Linked DNA regions of Casimicrobium huifangae. Each later gene encodes a partner of the first gene's protein in a complex. Links are inferred from orthologs where the notes say so. Each region holds a gene or a part of one and is shown on either strand. Other genes may lie near its edges.

Region 1 (6,403 bases):
GAGCCATTGCTGCGTGCAAGGGCGCGGAGTTACAGCGCCGTCGCGACCGGTGCCAGCGCCTTCAGCCAGCGTTCAAAGGGTAATTTGTAGTCGGCCCGAAGCGCGCGCGCACGAGCCTGTAAGGCACGCGCATCCAGCGCCGGTAGTGGCGATTTGCTGGCGATGACGGTGACGTTTTCGGTGGCGATAGCTGGCAACAGAACAATGTTGTCCACGCCAAATACCGCTCGTAGCCGACGCAGTCCGCCACGGTAGCGTGACACGCTGCTCCACATGTTGGCCACGAATACGCCGTTCTTGCGCAACACACGATGTGCCTCGGCGTAGAACTCCGCCGATTCGAGTGCGCCCACGCGCCCGCGACCGTCGTAGCAATCAACCCAGATCCAGTCGAAGCTTGATGCTGGCCGCTCGGTGATGACTTTGGCTGCATCTCCCTGCGTGATACGCACACGGCTATCGTCCTGCGGCAGCGGAAAGGCAGAGTGCGTCAGCGAAATCACGTCGTCACGCAACTCCACGATGTCGAGTCGCTTCAGGCTGTCGCTCCAGTTGGCAAGCGCCCAGCGCGGCAAGGAACCTACGCCGAGACCGGCCACATAAACCTGCTTCGGCGGCGGCACAAACAGCAGTGCAGCACACATGTCCTGCGCGTAACCCAGCGCCAGTTCGTCCGGGCGGGAGATGCGCATCCTGCCCTGTACCCACTCGGAGCCAAAGTGCAGGGTGCGAAAGCCCAGGTGTTCCGAGATGAGGAGGTCAGACATGAGTGGCGCGCGAGCCTGCGACGTGCAAGGATTGGTGAAAAGAGGATTTTGCCCTGACTGCCATCGTGGTCGCGTAGCAGCGCGTCTCGCGAAAATCGTGCGGACAAGGCCTAGCCAATAGAATAGAGCCTTCTCTACCCGAGATCGCTCTTTGCCATGACCACTGCCAAACCTTCACTCGCCGCCGTACGCGGCGCTGCGTCACCCGCGCCATCGGTGCTGGCGCCTGTGCCTGAAATCATCGCCGAGCTCAAGGCTGGCCGAATGGTGATTCTGGTGGACGAAGAAGATCGCGAAAACGAAGGCGATCTGGTGCTGGCAGCAGAGTTCGTCACCCCCGAGGCGATCAACTTCATGGCCAAGTACGCGCGCGGCCTGATCTGTCTGACGCTGACGCCCGAACGTTGCCAGCAGTTGAATTTGCCGCTGATGACAGCCAGCAACCGATCCGGGTTCGGCACTAACTTCACCATGTCAATCGAGGCGGCCGAAGGCGTCTCCAGCGGCATTTCCGCCGCTGACCGGGCGCGTACCGTGCAGGCTGCGGTTGCCTTCAATGCCAAGCCTGCCGACATCGTGCAGCCTGGCCACATTTTCCCGGTCATGGCGCAGCCGGGCGGCGTGTTGATGCGGGCAGGGCACACCGAGGCGGGGTGCGATCTGACGCGCATGGCGGGCCTGACACCAGCGGCTGTCATCTGCGAAGTCATGAAGGACGACGGCACCATGGCACGTCTGCCCGATTTGCTGCTATTCGCCAGGGAGCACGGCCTCAAGATTGGTGCCATCACCGACCTGATCCAGTATCGCGCCGCGCAGGAAAATCTGGTCGAGTGCGTTGGCGAGCGGCCGTTGCAGACGGCGCAGGGCGAATTCACGCTGAAGGTTTTCCGCGAAAAGCTCGCCGATGCCACCCATCTGGCCATTGTCAAGGGCACGCCCAGCCGCGAGCAGGAGACCGTCGTCCGCGTGCATGAGCCGCTGTCCGTGATCGATACGCTCGACGCCAGCGCCGCCGTCCACTCATGGAGCATTCCGAAAGCGCTGGCCCGACTGCAGCAGGCAGAGGCGGGCGTGCTGGTGCTGCTGCACCGGAGCGAGTCGGCGGCCGATTTGCGTGACCGGGTGCTCAACGCGAAGCCACTCAATGCCCACAAGGTGGACCTGCGCACCTATGGCATCGGCGCGCAGATCCTGCGTGCGCTCAGTGTGGGCAAGATGCGGCTATTGGCCAAGCCGCGCCGCATGCCATCGATGACCGGCTTCGATCTTGAAGTCGTCGCGTACGAAGAATCGTAACCACCCATATTCGAACGGTCGCCGTGACCGGAACATCAATTTGATTCGCTGGCAGCACATTGCCAGCACCCCAACTCGTTAGCAAAACAACCATGGCACTCCAACCTCTCATGAAACTCCGCGGCGCTGGACTGCGAATCGGCGTTGTCACCGCGCGCTTCAATGCACCCGTGTGCGAAAAGCTGCTCGCCGGCGCCCGCAAGGCGCTGGCCGAAATGGGCGTTGATGCCAACGATGTCGCCGAAGTGACGGTGCCGGGTGCGCTGGAAATTCCGCTGGCGCTGCAGGCGTTTGCGGCAACCGAGCAGTTCGACGCGCTGGTTGCGCTCGGTTGCGTGATCAAGGGTGACACCTATCACTTCGAAGTCGTTTGCAATGAATCTGCGGCGGGCATCACCCGCGTTGGCCTTGACCTCGATGTGGCCATCGGCAATGGGGTGCTGACCACCTATACCGACGAGCAGGCCGAGAGCCGTGCCGAGCAGAAGGGCTACGAGGCGGCACAGGCGGCGGTCGAAATGGCGCTGCTGCAGGAATGGACGCACTCGAACTTTGGCGAGAACTGAGCGCCGGAGTTGATGATGAGCGAGAAGCAAGCCGTTACTGCGGCAAAGACCGATAACGAGGCGGCCCCCGCCAAAGCGACAAAACCAAAGTCGGCGCGGCGCTGGGCACGCGAGTTCGCGGTGCAGGCTCTGTATGAACTGTTTGTCGCGGGGCACGAGGTGGCCGCTGTGCGCCTGCGCACTGAGGGAGAGCCCGATTTCAAACGGGCCGACAAGGATTTCTTTCGCGAGCTGTGGACCGGGGTGACGACCGATACCGATGCGTTGATCGCCGCTGTGCAGCCGCATGTGGATCGTCCATTCGAACAGGTCAGCCCGATCGAGCGCAGCATCATCCTGATTGGCGCCTGGGAGCTTCGGCAGCGGCTCGACATTCCGTATCGTGTGGCAATCAATGAATCCGTGGAATTGGCCAAGACCTTTGGCGGCACCGACGGCCACAAATGGGTCAATGGGGTGCTCGACAAGCTGGCGCCACTGCTGCGCGCCGACGAGGTTGCAGCGGCACCGACGCGCGGCCGGCGCTGAATTCCGCCGCCACTTCCACCTGCGGCGTTCGCGATGACCGAGTTTGAGCTGATCGAACGCTTCTTCAAACGTCGCAGCCGCACCTCCGTGTTGGGCAATGGCGACGATTGCGCACTGGTGGCGCCGGCACCCGGCAACGTGTTCGCCATCACCACCGACACACTGGTGGCCGGGCGTCACTTTCTGCCCTCGATCACGCCTGAGCGACTCGGGCGTCGGGCGGTGCATGTCAATCTGAGCGATCTCGCAGCGATGGGTGCTGCACCTCGCTACGCCCTGCTGTCGCTGACCCTGCCCGAGATTGACGAAAGCTGGGTCGCAGCGTTCGCGGCTGGCCTGTGGGCCGCACTCGACGAGTTCGAGGTCGAACTGGTCGGCGGCAATACCACCCGCGGCCCGATGGCGATCGCGCTGACAGCGCTGGGTGATGTGCCACCCGGTCAGGTGTTGACCCGTACCGGCGCTTGCCCCGGCGATGAACTTTGGGTCAGTGGACCGGTGGGGGACGCGGGCTGGGCGCTGACAGCGCTGCTGCAGGATGGTGATGGTGCGGGGGAGCTGGTCATCACCGCGAGTCCCGCGCAGATCGACAAGTACGAGTGCCCGACTGCGCGGGTGGCCCTCGGCCTCGCGCTTAGGGACGTGGCAAGCAGTTGCATTGACATTTCCGACGGTCTGCTCAGTGAGGCGCAACATCTGGCGTCGGCATCCGGCGTCGACATTGACATCGACATCGTGGCGATTCCCACCGGCATCACCGATGTTGACCGCAGCGATGTCGGGCAGGCAGCGCCGGTGATGAATACGGTTGCTACCGGCAACGAGCGCAATCGCATCTTGCGCGCGCGCCTGGCACAGCATTGCCTGCTGGCGACGGGTGACACCTACGAGCTGCTGTTTACCGCGCCATCGTCCCGTCACGACGATGTGGTGCGACTGCTGGCGGCGCAGGACTTGGCCGGAGCGTGTATCGGCCGCGTGACAACCTCCGCCAACAGACCTGCAGTGCGCGTGCTTGACGCACAATCGCGCCTGATGAACATCGAAAGCAAGGGCTGGGATCATTTCGCATGAGTGATGTGGCAACGCAAAGTCGTGAACCTTCGCTGCGTTTCATGCTGTCGCATCCGGCACACGTGATTTCGTTGGGCTTTGGTGCCGGTCTCGCGCCGTTCGCACCCGGGACGTTTGGCACGCTGCTGGGCCTGTTCGCAGCGCGCTGGCTGCAACCCCTGTTGGGCGACACGCTCTTTTTTGCAGCCCTGTTCGGCGCCCTGCTTATCGGCACCTGGGCGGCCGGTGTTACCGGGCGCGCATTGGGCGAAAGTGACCATGGCGCCATCGTCTGGGACGAGGTGATCGCTATGGCGCTGATTACTGCAATGTTGCCCGGCGCCATGTGGAAGCAGGCCTCGGCGTTTCTGCTGTTCCGCTTTTTCGATATCCGCAAACCCGGGCCGGTCGGCTGGGCTGATCGCAACGTCAAGGGCGCGGTCGGGGTGATGCTGGACGATCTGGTCGCAGCGGCGCTGACGATGTTTGTCATGGCGCTGTGGATTCGTTTCGTTTGAGGGCACAGCGATGCACGCGTTGTTCGATGAGTGGATCAAGCTGGCGGCACATCTCGGCGAAAACTGCGTGGCGCAGCGGCGGGTGATCGCCGGTGCCGAGAGTTGCACGGGTGGCCTGATCTCTGCGGTGCTCACCAGCGTCAGCGGTTCGTCGGCCTGGGTGGACCGTGCTTTGGTGACTTACAGCAACGAGGCCAAGATGGATCTGCTTGGTGTCAATGCGTCAACGCTCGATGCCTTCGGTGCGGTGAGCGAGCAGACGGCGCGTGAAATGGCTTGCGGCGCCTTGCGGTGCGCCGACCAAAGCAATGCCCCCAACCTGGCTTATTCGGTCACTGGTGTCGCCGGGCCAATCGGCGGTAGCCCTGCCAAACCTGTGGGGATGGTGTGCTTTGCTTTTGCACTGAGGCCGACCGACGATCCGCAGACGCGGCAGGAAGCAATTTCGGTACGGGCGACGACCCGCCACTTCGCGGGTGACCGCAATGCGGTGCGTGAGCAGAGCGTCAACTACGTGCTGAGCGAACTGAATCGCATTGTCATTAGCGGGACCGTGTGAGATTGACGACGAAACAGGTCGGTAGACTAATCCCGCGCGCCGCAGATTGACCCGATACACTGCGAATACCGCCGTCGCTGGCTCTTTCCAAGCTCCACTACGAACGCATCCGCATGAAATGTCCATTTTGCGGCTCCCTTGATACGCAGGTGATCGACTCACGTGTCTCCGAGACGGGTGACGCCATCCGTCGTCGTCGCAAATGCCTGGCCTGCGACAAGCGTTTCACCACGTTTGAGACGGTTGAAATGCGCATGCCGCAGGTAGTCAAGAGCAATGGCACACGGCTCGATTTCAACGTCGAAAAAATTCGCACCGGCTTCAACCGCGCGCTGCACAAGCGCTTTGTGCCCACTGAATTTGTCGATCAGGCGATTGCGCGGATCACTGCCAACATCCACAGCCTCGGCGAACGGGAAATTCCATCGCGCAGCATCGGCGAAATGGTGATGGCCGAGCTTTACAAGCTCGACAAGGTGGCCTACATCCGTTTCGCATCGGTCTACAAATCGTTTCAGGATGTCGAGGACTTCCGCTCCGCGTTGCACGAGGTCGAGCGCCCGGCGGCCAAGAAGCCCGCGGCGAAGAAAGCGAAGCATGTTTAGCGCGACCGACGAAACTTTCATGCGGCGCGCGCTTGATCTGGCGGCAATGGCAATGAATCACGCCACGCCGAACCCGCGCGTCGGCTGCGTACTGGTGCGGGACCGTCAGGTGATCGCGGAAGGCTTCACCCAACGTCCCGGCGAACCGCACGCCGAGGCGCATGCCATCCGCAACGCGCGGGCGAAGGGGCAGGATCTGAGCGGCGCCACTGCCTACATCACGCTCGAGCCCTGCAATCATTTCGGCAAGACACCGCCCTGCACCGAGGCGCTGATTGGCGCAGGCGTCGGTCGCGTGGTGGCGGCGATGGAAGACCCGAACCCGCGGGTCAGCGGTACTGGCTTCGAGCGCCTGCGCGAAGCGGGCATCGACGTGCGGGTGGGACTGCTGCAGCAGGATGCCACCGAGCTCAACATCGGCTTCATCAAGCGCATGGCGACCGGCCTGCCCTGGGTGCGCTGCAAGGTGGCGGCGAGTATTGATGGCCGTACCGGGCTCGCCAACGGT
Region 2 (5,204 bases), 320 kb from region 1 along the record:
ATCACGGCAAGACGACGTTGACGGCAGCGATCACCACGGTGTTGTCGCGCAAGTTTGGCGGCGAGGCGAAGGCCTACGACCAGATTGACGCGGCGCCGGAAGAAAAGGCACGCGGCATCACCATCAACACCGCGCACGTCGAATACGAAACGGCCAACCGCCACTACGCCCACGTGGACTGCCCGGGGCACGCCGACTACGTCAAGAACATGATCACCGGTGCCGCCCAGATGGACGGCGCCATCCTCGTGGTCTCTGCAGCTGACGGCCCGATGCCGCAAACGCGCGAACACATCCTGCTGTCGCGTCAGGTCGGTGTACCGTACATCATCGTCTTCCTGAACAAGTGTGACATGGTGGACGACGCCGAGCTGCTCGAACTGGTCGAAATGGAAGTTCGTGAGCTCCTGAGCAAATACGACTTCCCGGGCGACGACATCCCAATCGTCAAGGGCAGCGCCAAGCTTGCTCTCGAAGGCGACAAGTCCGATCTGGGCGAGCCCTGCATCGACCGTCTGGCCGAAGCGCTCGACACCTACATCCCGACGCCGGAGCGCGCAGTTGACGGCGCCTTCCTGATGCCGGTGGAAGACGTGTTCTCGATCTCCGGTCGTGGCACCGTGGTGACCGGTCGAGTTGAGCGCGGCATCGTCAAGGTCGGCGAAGAAATCGAAATCGTCGGCATCAAGCCCACCTTGAAGACCACCTGCACGGGCGTGGAAATGTTCCGCAAGCTGCTGGATCAGGGTCAAGCCGGTGACAACGTCGGCATCCTGCTGCGCGGCACCAAGCGTGAAGAAGTCGAGCGTGGTCAAGTGCTGGCCAAGCCGGGTTCGATCACCCCGCACACCGACTTCGAATGCGAAGTCTACGTTCTCTCCAAGGACGAAGGTGGTCGTCACACCCCGTTCTTCAACAACTACCGTCCGCAGTTCTACTTCCGCACGACGGACGTGACTGGCTCGGTGACGTTGCCGGCGGGCACCGAAATGGTGATGCCAGGCGACAACGTGAAGATGACGGTGGCGCTGATTGCGCCGATCGCGATGGAAGAGAAGCTGCGCTTTGCGATCCGTGAAGGTGGTCGCACCGTCGGCGCCGGCGTCGTATCCAAAATTATTAAGTAACTGGTTTAGGACTCCACCGTGCAAAACCAGAAAATCCGTATTCGTCTCAAAGCTTTCGACTACAAGCTGATCGATCAATCGGCGTCGGAAATCGTTGAGACCGCCAAGCGCTCCGGTGCAATCGTTCGTGGCCCAGTGCCGCTGCCGACCCGTATAGAACGATTCGACGTGCTGCGTTCACCGCACGTCAACAAAACGTCGCGCGACCAATTTGAAATCCGCACCCATCAGCGCCTGATGGATATCGTGGAGCCGAATGACAAGACTGTCGATCAACTGATGAAGCTGGATTTGCCGGCCGGTGTCGATGTCGAAATCAAGGTTCAGTAACAACTGAGCCAAACCCAAGCGATGCCGGTCAATTGAAACCGGCACCGAGCCCTCCAGTGTGCAAGCACGGGTAGCACGGAAAGAAAGAAGAGGTAAACCATGAGTCTGGGACTCATCGGACGCAAAGTCGGCATGACACGCGTCTTCAATGATGACGGATCCGCGACTGCTGTCACGGTTATCGACGTCAGCAATAATCGCGTATCGCAGGTCAAATCTGCCGATAACGATGGTTATGCGGGTGTGCAGGTAACCTTCGGCGACAAGCGCGCAAGCCGCGTCAACAAGTCACAAGCGGGGCATTTCGCGAAGGCTGGTGTACAGGCCGGTGCGATCACACGTGAGTTCCGCACCGAAGCGGGCGAGTTGAAGGCAGGAGCCGTTGTCGGCGCCGAAACCTTCACCGTCGGCCAGGAAGTGGACGTCACTGGTACCACCAAGGGCCGCGGCTTCACTGGTGTCATCCGTCGTCACAACTTCAGCTCGAATCGCGCGTCGCACGGTAACTCGGTGACCACCCGCGCACCGGGTTCGATCGGTATGGCGCAGGATCCGGGTCGCGTTTTCCCGGGCAAGCGTATGGCTGGCCAATACGGTAACGCACAGCGTACCGTGCAGGCACTGACCGTTGTTCGCGTCGATGCTGCTCGCGGTCTGCTGATGATCAAAGGCGCGGTACCCGGTACGGCTGGCGGTCACGTCATCGTCAAACCGACGGTGAGGAGCTGATAATGGAATTGCAAGTTATTGACGCGCAGGGCAAATCGGCGTCGACCGTATCGGCGTCGGACGACGTCTTCGGTCGCGAATACAACGAGGCGCTCGTTCATCAGGTTGTGGTCGCGTATCAGGCCAATGGCCGTAGCGCCAACCGTGCGCAGAAGACGCGTGCCGAAGTTCGCCACTCGACCAAGAAGCCCTGGAAGCAAAAGGGTACAGGTAATGCTCGTGCCGGTATGACGTCCAGTCCGATCTGGCGTGGCGGCGGTCGTGCGTTCCCGAACAAGCCGGACGAGAATTTCTCGCACAAGGTCAATCGCAAGATGTATCGCGCCGGTATTGCTGCGATCTTCTCGCAACTGGTTCGCGAAGACCGTCTGCATGTCGTCGAGTCGTTCGCAGTTGATGCTCCAAAGACCAAACTGGTTGCCGGCGCTCTCAAGGGCATGGGCGTCAGCGACGCGCTGATCGTGACCGATTCCGTGGACAACAACCTGTTCCTGGCGGCACGCAATCTGCCGCATCTCGCTGTTGTCGCGGCACACAATGTCGACCCGGTCAGCTTGCTCGCGTTCAACCGCGTGCTGCTCACCAAGGCCGCTATCGCCAAGATTGAGGAGTCATACAAATGAATCAAAATCGTTTGATGACCGTTCTCCGCGCCCCGGTGATCTCCGAGAAGAGCACCTTTGTCGCCGAAAAGAACGAACAAGTCGTTTTCGAAGTGTTGCAAGATGCAACAAAACCCGAAGTCAAGGCAGCCGTCGAACTGCTCTTCAAGGTTCAGGTCGAGAGCGTGCAGATGCTCAACCGCCCTGGTAAGGTGAAGCGCTTCGGCCGCACCATGGGGCGTCGCAGCGATAGCCGTCGCGCCTATGTGTCGCTCAAACCCGGTCAAGAGATCAACTTCGGCGGGGAGGCGTAATCCATCATGGCACTCATTAAAGTCAAACCGACCTCTCCGGGCCGTCGCTCGCTGATCAAGGTTGTCAATCCGGACCTGCACAAGGGCGAGCCCTATGCGCCTTTGCTGGTTCCACAGAAACGTGGTTCTGGCCGCAACAACAACGGCCACATCACTACCCGTCACAAGGGCGGCGGTCACAAGCATCACTACCGCATCGTCGACTTCCGTCGCAACAAGGACGGCATCCCGGCCAAGGTGGAGCGTCTGGAATATGATCCAAACCGCAGCGCGTTCATCGCCTTGGTTCTTTACGCTGATGGCGAACGTCGTTATGTGCTGGCCCCGAAAGGCCTGACTGCAGGCGATTCGATCCAGAGCGGCGCCGAGGCAGCGATTAAGGTAGGTAATGCCCTGCCGATCCGCAATATCCCGGTGGGCACGACGATTCATGCGATCGAACTGCAACCTGGCAAGGGAGCCCAAATTGCCCGATCGGCTGGTGCTTCGGTGCAGCTGATGGCTCGTGAAGGTATCTATGCGCAGATCCGTTTGCGCTCAGGTGAAGTTCGCAAGGTGCACGTTGACTGCCGAGCCACGATCGGTGAAGTCGGCAACGGTGAGCACTCGCTCCGTGTCATCGGCAAGGCTGGTGCCAATCGCTGGCGTGGTATTCGCCCGACGGTGCGCGCCATCTCGATGAACCCGGTGGACCACCCGATGGGTGGTCGTACCAACGGCGGTGGCGGACGTCATCACCCGGTATCGCCGTGGGGTCAGAAGGCCAAGGGTCTCAAGACGCGCACCAACAAGCGCACTGACAGCATGATTGTCCGCACCCGTCATGCGGCCAAGAAGGGTTAATCACAATGGCACGTTCCGTTAAGAAAGGCCCGTTCGTCGACGGGCATCTGGCGAAAAAGGTCGAAGTGGCCCTCGCAAAAAATGACAAGAAGCCGATCAAGACCTGGTCGCGCCGGTCTACCGTTACGCCTGACTTCGTCGGGCTTACGATCGCCGTTCACAACGGCAAGGCGCATGTTCCGGTCTACGTGTCGGACCAGATGGTCGGTCACAAGCTTGGCGAATTCGCGCTGACCCGCGTGTTCAAAGGGCATCCGGCCGACAAAAAAGTCGCGAAGAAGTAAGGGGCTGTCATGCAAACTGTTGCCATCATGAAAGCCGCGCCAGTATCCGATCAAAAGGCCCGTCTGGTTGCAGACCAGGTCCGCGGCCTGCCAGTCGGCAAGGCGCTTAACCTGCTCGCGTTCAGCCCGAAGAAATCTGCGGTGCTGATCAAGAAAGTGCTTGAGTCGGCTATCGCCAACGCCGAGCACAACGACGGCGCCGACATCGACGAACTGAAGGTCAAGTCGATTTACGTCGACAAAGCCGTCGTCATGCGTCGTTTCGCTGCACGCGCCAAGGGCCGCGGTGCACGCCTGCTCAAGCAAACCTGTCACATTCACGTGACCGTCGGGAACTAGAGGTTCGTATGGGTCAAAAAATCAATCCGACCGGATTCCGCCTTGCGGTGTCCCGCGCCTGGACCTCGAAGTGGTACGCCAACAGCAAGAACTTCGCGGACAAGCTGAACGAAGACTACAAGGTTCGCACCTTCCTTCTGAAGAAGCTGAAGAACGCGAACGTCAGCAAGGTCACCATCGAGCGTCCGGCGAAGAATGCCCGTATCACCATTCACAGCGCCCGTCCAGGTGTCGTGATCGGCAAGAAGGGTGAAGATATCGAAGCACTGCGCGCGCAACTTCGCAAGATGATGAACTGCGAAATCGCACTCAACATCGAGGAAGTGCGCAAGCCGGAAATCGACGCGCAGTTGATTGGCGACTCGATCGCCCAACAGCTCGAAAAGCGCATCATGTTCCGCCGTGCCATGAAGCGTGCGATGCAGAACGCCATGCGTCTCGGTGCGCAGGGCATCAAGATCATGAGCTCGGGCCGTCTGAACGGTGCCGAAATCGCGCGCACCGAGTGGTATCGCGAAGGCCGCGTGCCACTTCACACGCTGCGTGCTGATATCGACTATGGCTTCTCGGAAGCCAAGACGAGCTACGGCATTATCGGAATCAAAGTTTGGGTATTCAAGGGTGAGAACCTCGGCT

The links.
Region 2: the proteins of nusB (region 1) and rpsJ are in contact, whole or in part, in a solved structure (PDB 3D3B), measured with the Escherichia coli proteins. The link is inferred for Casimicrobium huifangae from one-to-one orthologs.

Annotation. Positions count from the first base shown.
Region 1 is NZ_CP041352.1:1,335,524-1,341,926, forward strand. The notes cover bases 1,428-4,403. They hold nusB (transcription antitermination factor NusB), read left to right. Parts: upstream 1,428-2,647; coding sequence 2,648-3,160; downstream 3,161-4,403. Other genes in these bases: ribBA (bifunctional 3,4-dihydroxy-2-butanone-4-phosphate synthase/GTP cyclohydrolase II), read left to right, coding at 1,428-2,066; ribH (6,7-dimethyl-8-ribityllumazine synthase), read left to right, coding at 2,177-2,632; thiL (thiamine-phosphate kinase), read left to right, coding at 3,194-4,234; FKL89_RS06255 (phosphatidylglycerophosphatase A family protein), read left to right, coding at 4,231-4,403. In the rest of the region: FKL89_RS06230 (spermine/spermidine synthase domain-containing protein), read right to left, coding at 30-767; more of ribBA, read left to right, coding at 924-1,427; more of FKL89_RS06255, read left to right, coding at 4,404-4,731; FKL89_RS06260 (CinA family protein), read left to right, coding at 4,742-5,290; transcriptional regulator NrdR, read left to right, coding at 5,404-5,895; bifunctional diaminohydroxyphosphoribosylaminopyrimidine deaminase/5-amino-6-(5-phosphoribosylamino)uracil reductase RibD, read left to right, coding at 5,888-6,403. UniProt on the Escherichia coli protein: Part of the processive rRNA transcription and antitermination complex (rrnTAC). The complex forms an RNA-chaperone ring around the RNA exit tunnel of RNA polymerase (RNAP).
Region 2 is NZ_CP041352.1:1,017,011-1,022,214, forward strand. What follows is about bases 1-2,801. They hold rpsJ (30S ribosomal protein S10), read left to right. Parts: upstream 1-1,145; coding sequence 1,146-1,457; downstream 1,458-2,801. Other genes in these bases: tuf (elongation factor Tu), read left to right, coding at 1-1,127; rplC (50S ribosomal protein L3), read left to right, coding at 1,557-2,186; rplD (50S ribosomal protein L4), read left to right, coding at 2,189-2,801. Outside these bases: more of rplD, read left to right, coding at 2,802-2,809; rplW (50S ribosomal protein L23), read left to right, coding at 2,806-3,102; rplB (50S ribosomal protein L2), read left to right, coding at 3,109-3,945; rpsS (30S ribosomal protein S19), read left to right, coding at 3,951-4,229; rplV (50S ribosomal protein L22), read left to right, coding at 4,239-4,568; rpsC (30S ribosomal protein S3), read left to right, coding at 4,577-5,204. UniProt on the Escherichia coli protein: Involved in the binding of tRNA to the ribosomes. Part of the processive rRNA transcription and antitermination complex (rrnTAC). The complex forms an RNA-chaperone ring around the RNA exit tunnel of RNA polymerase (RNAP).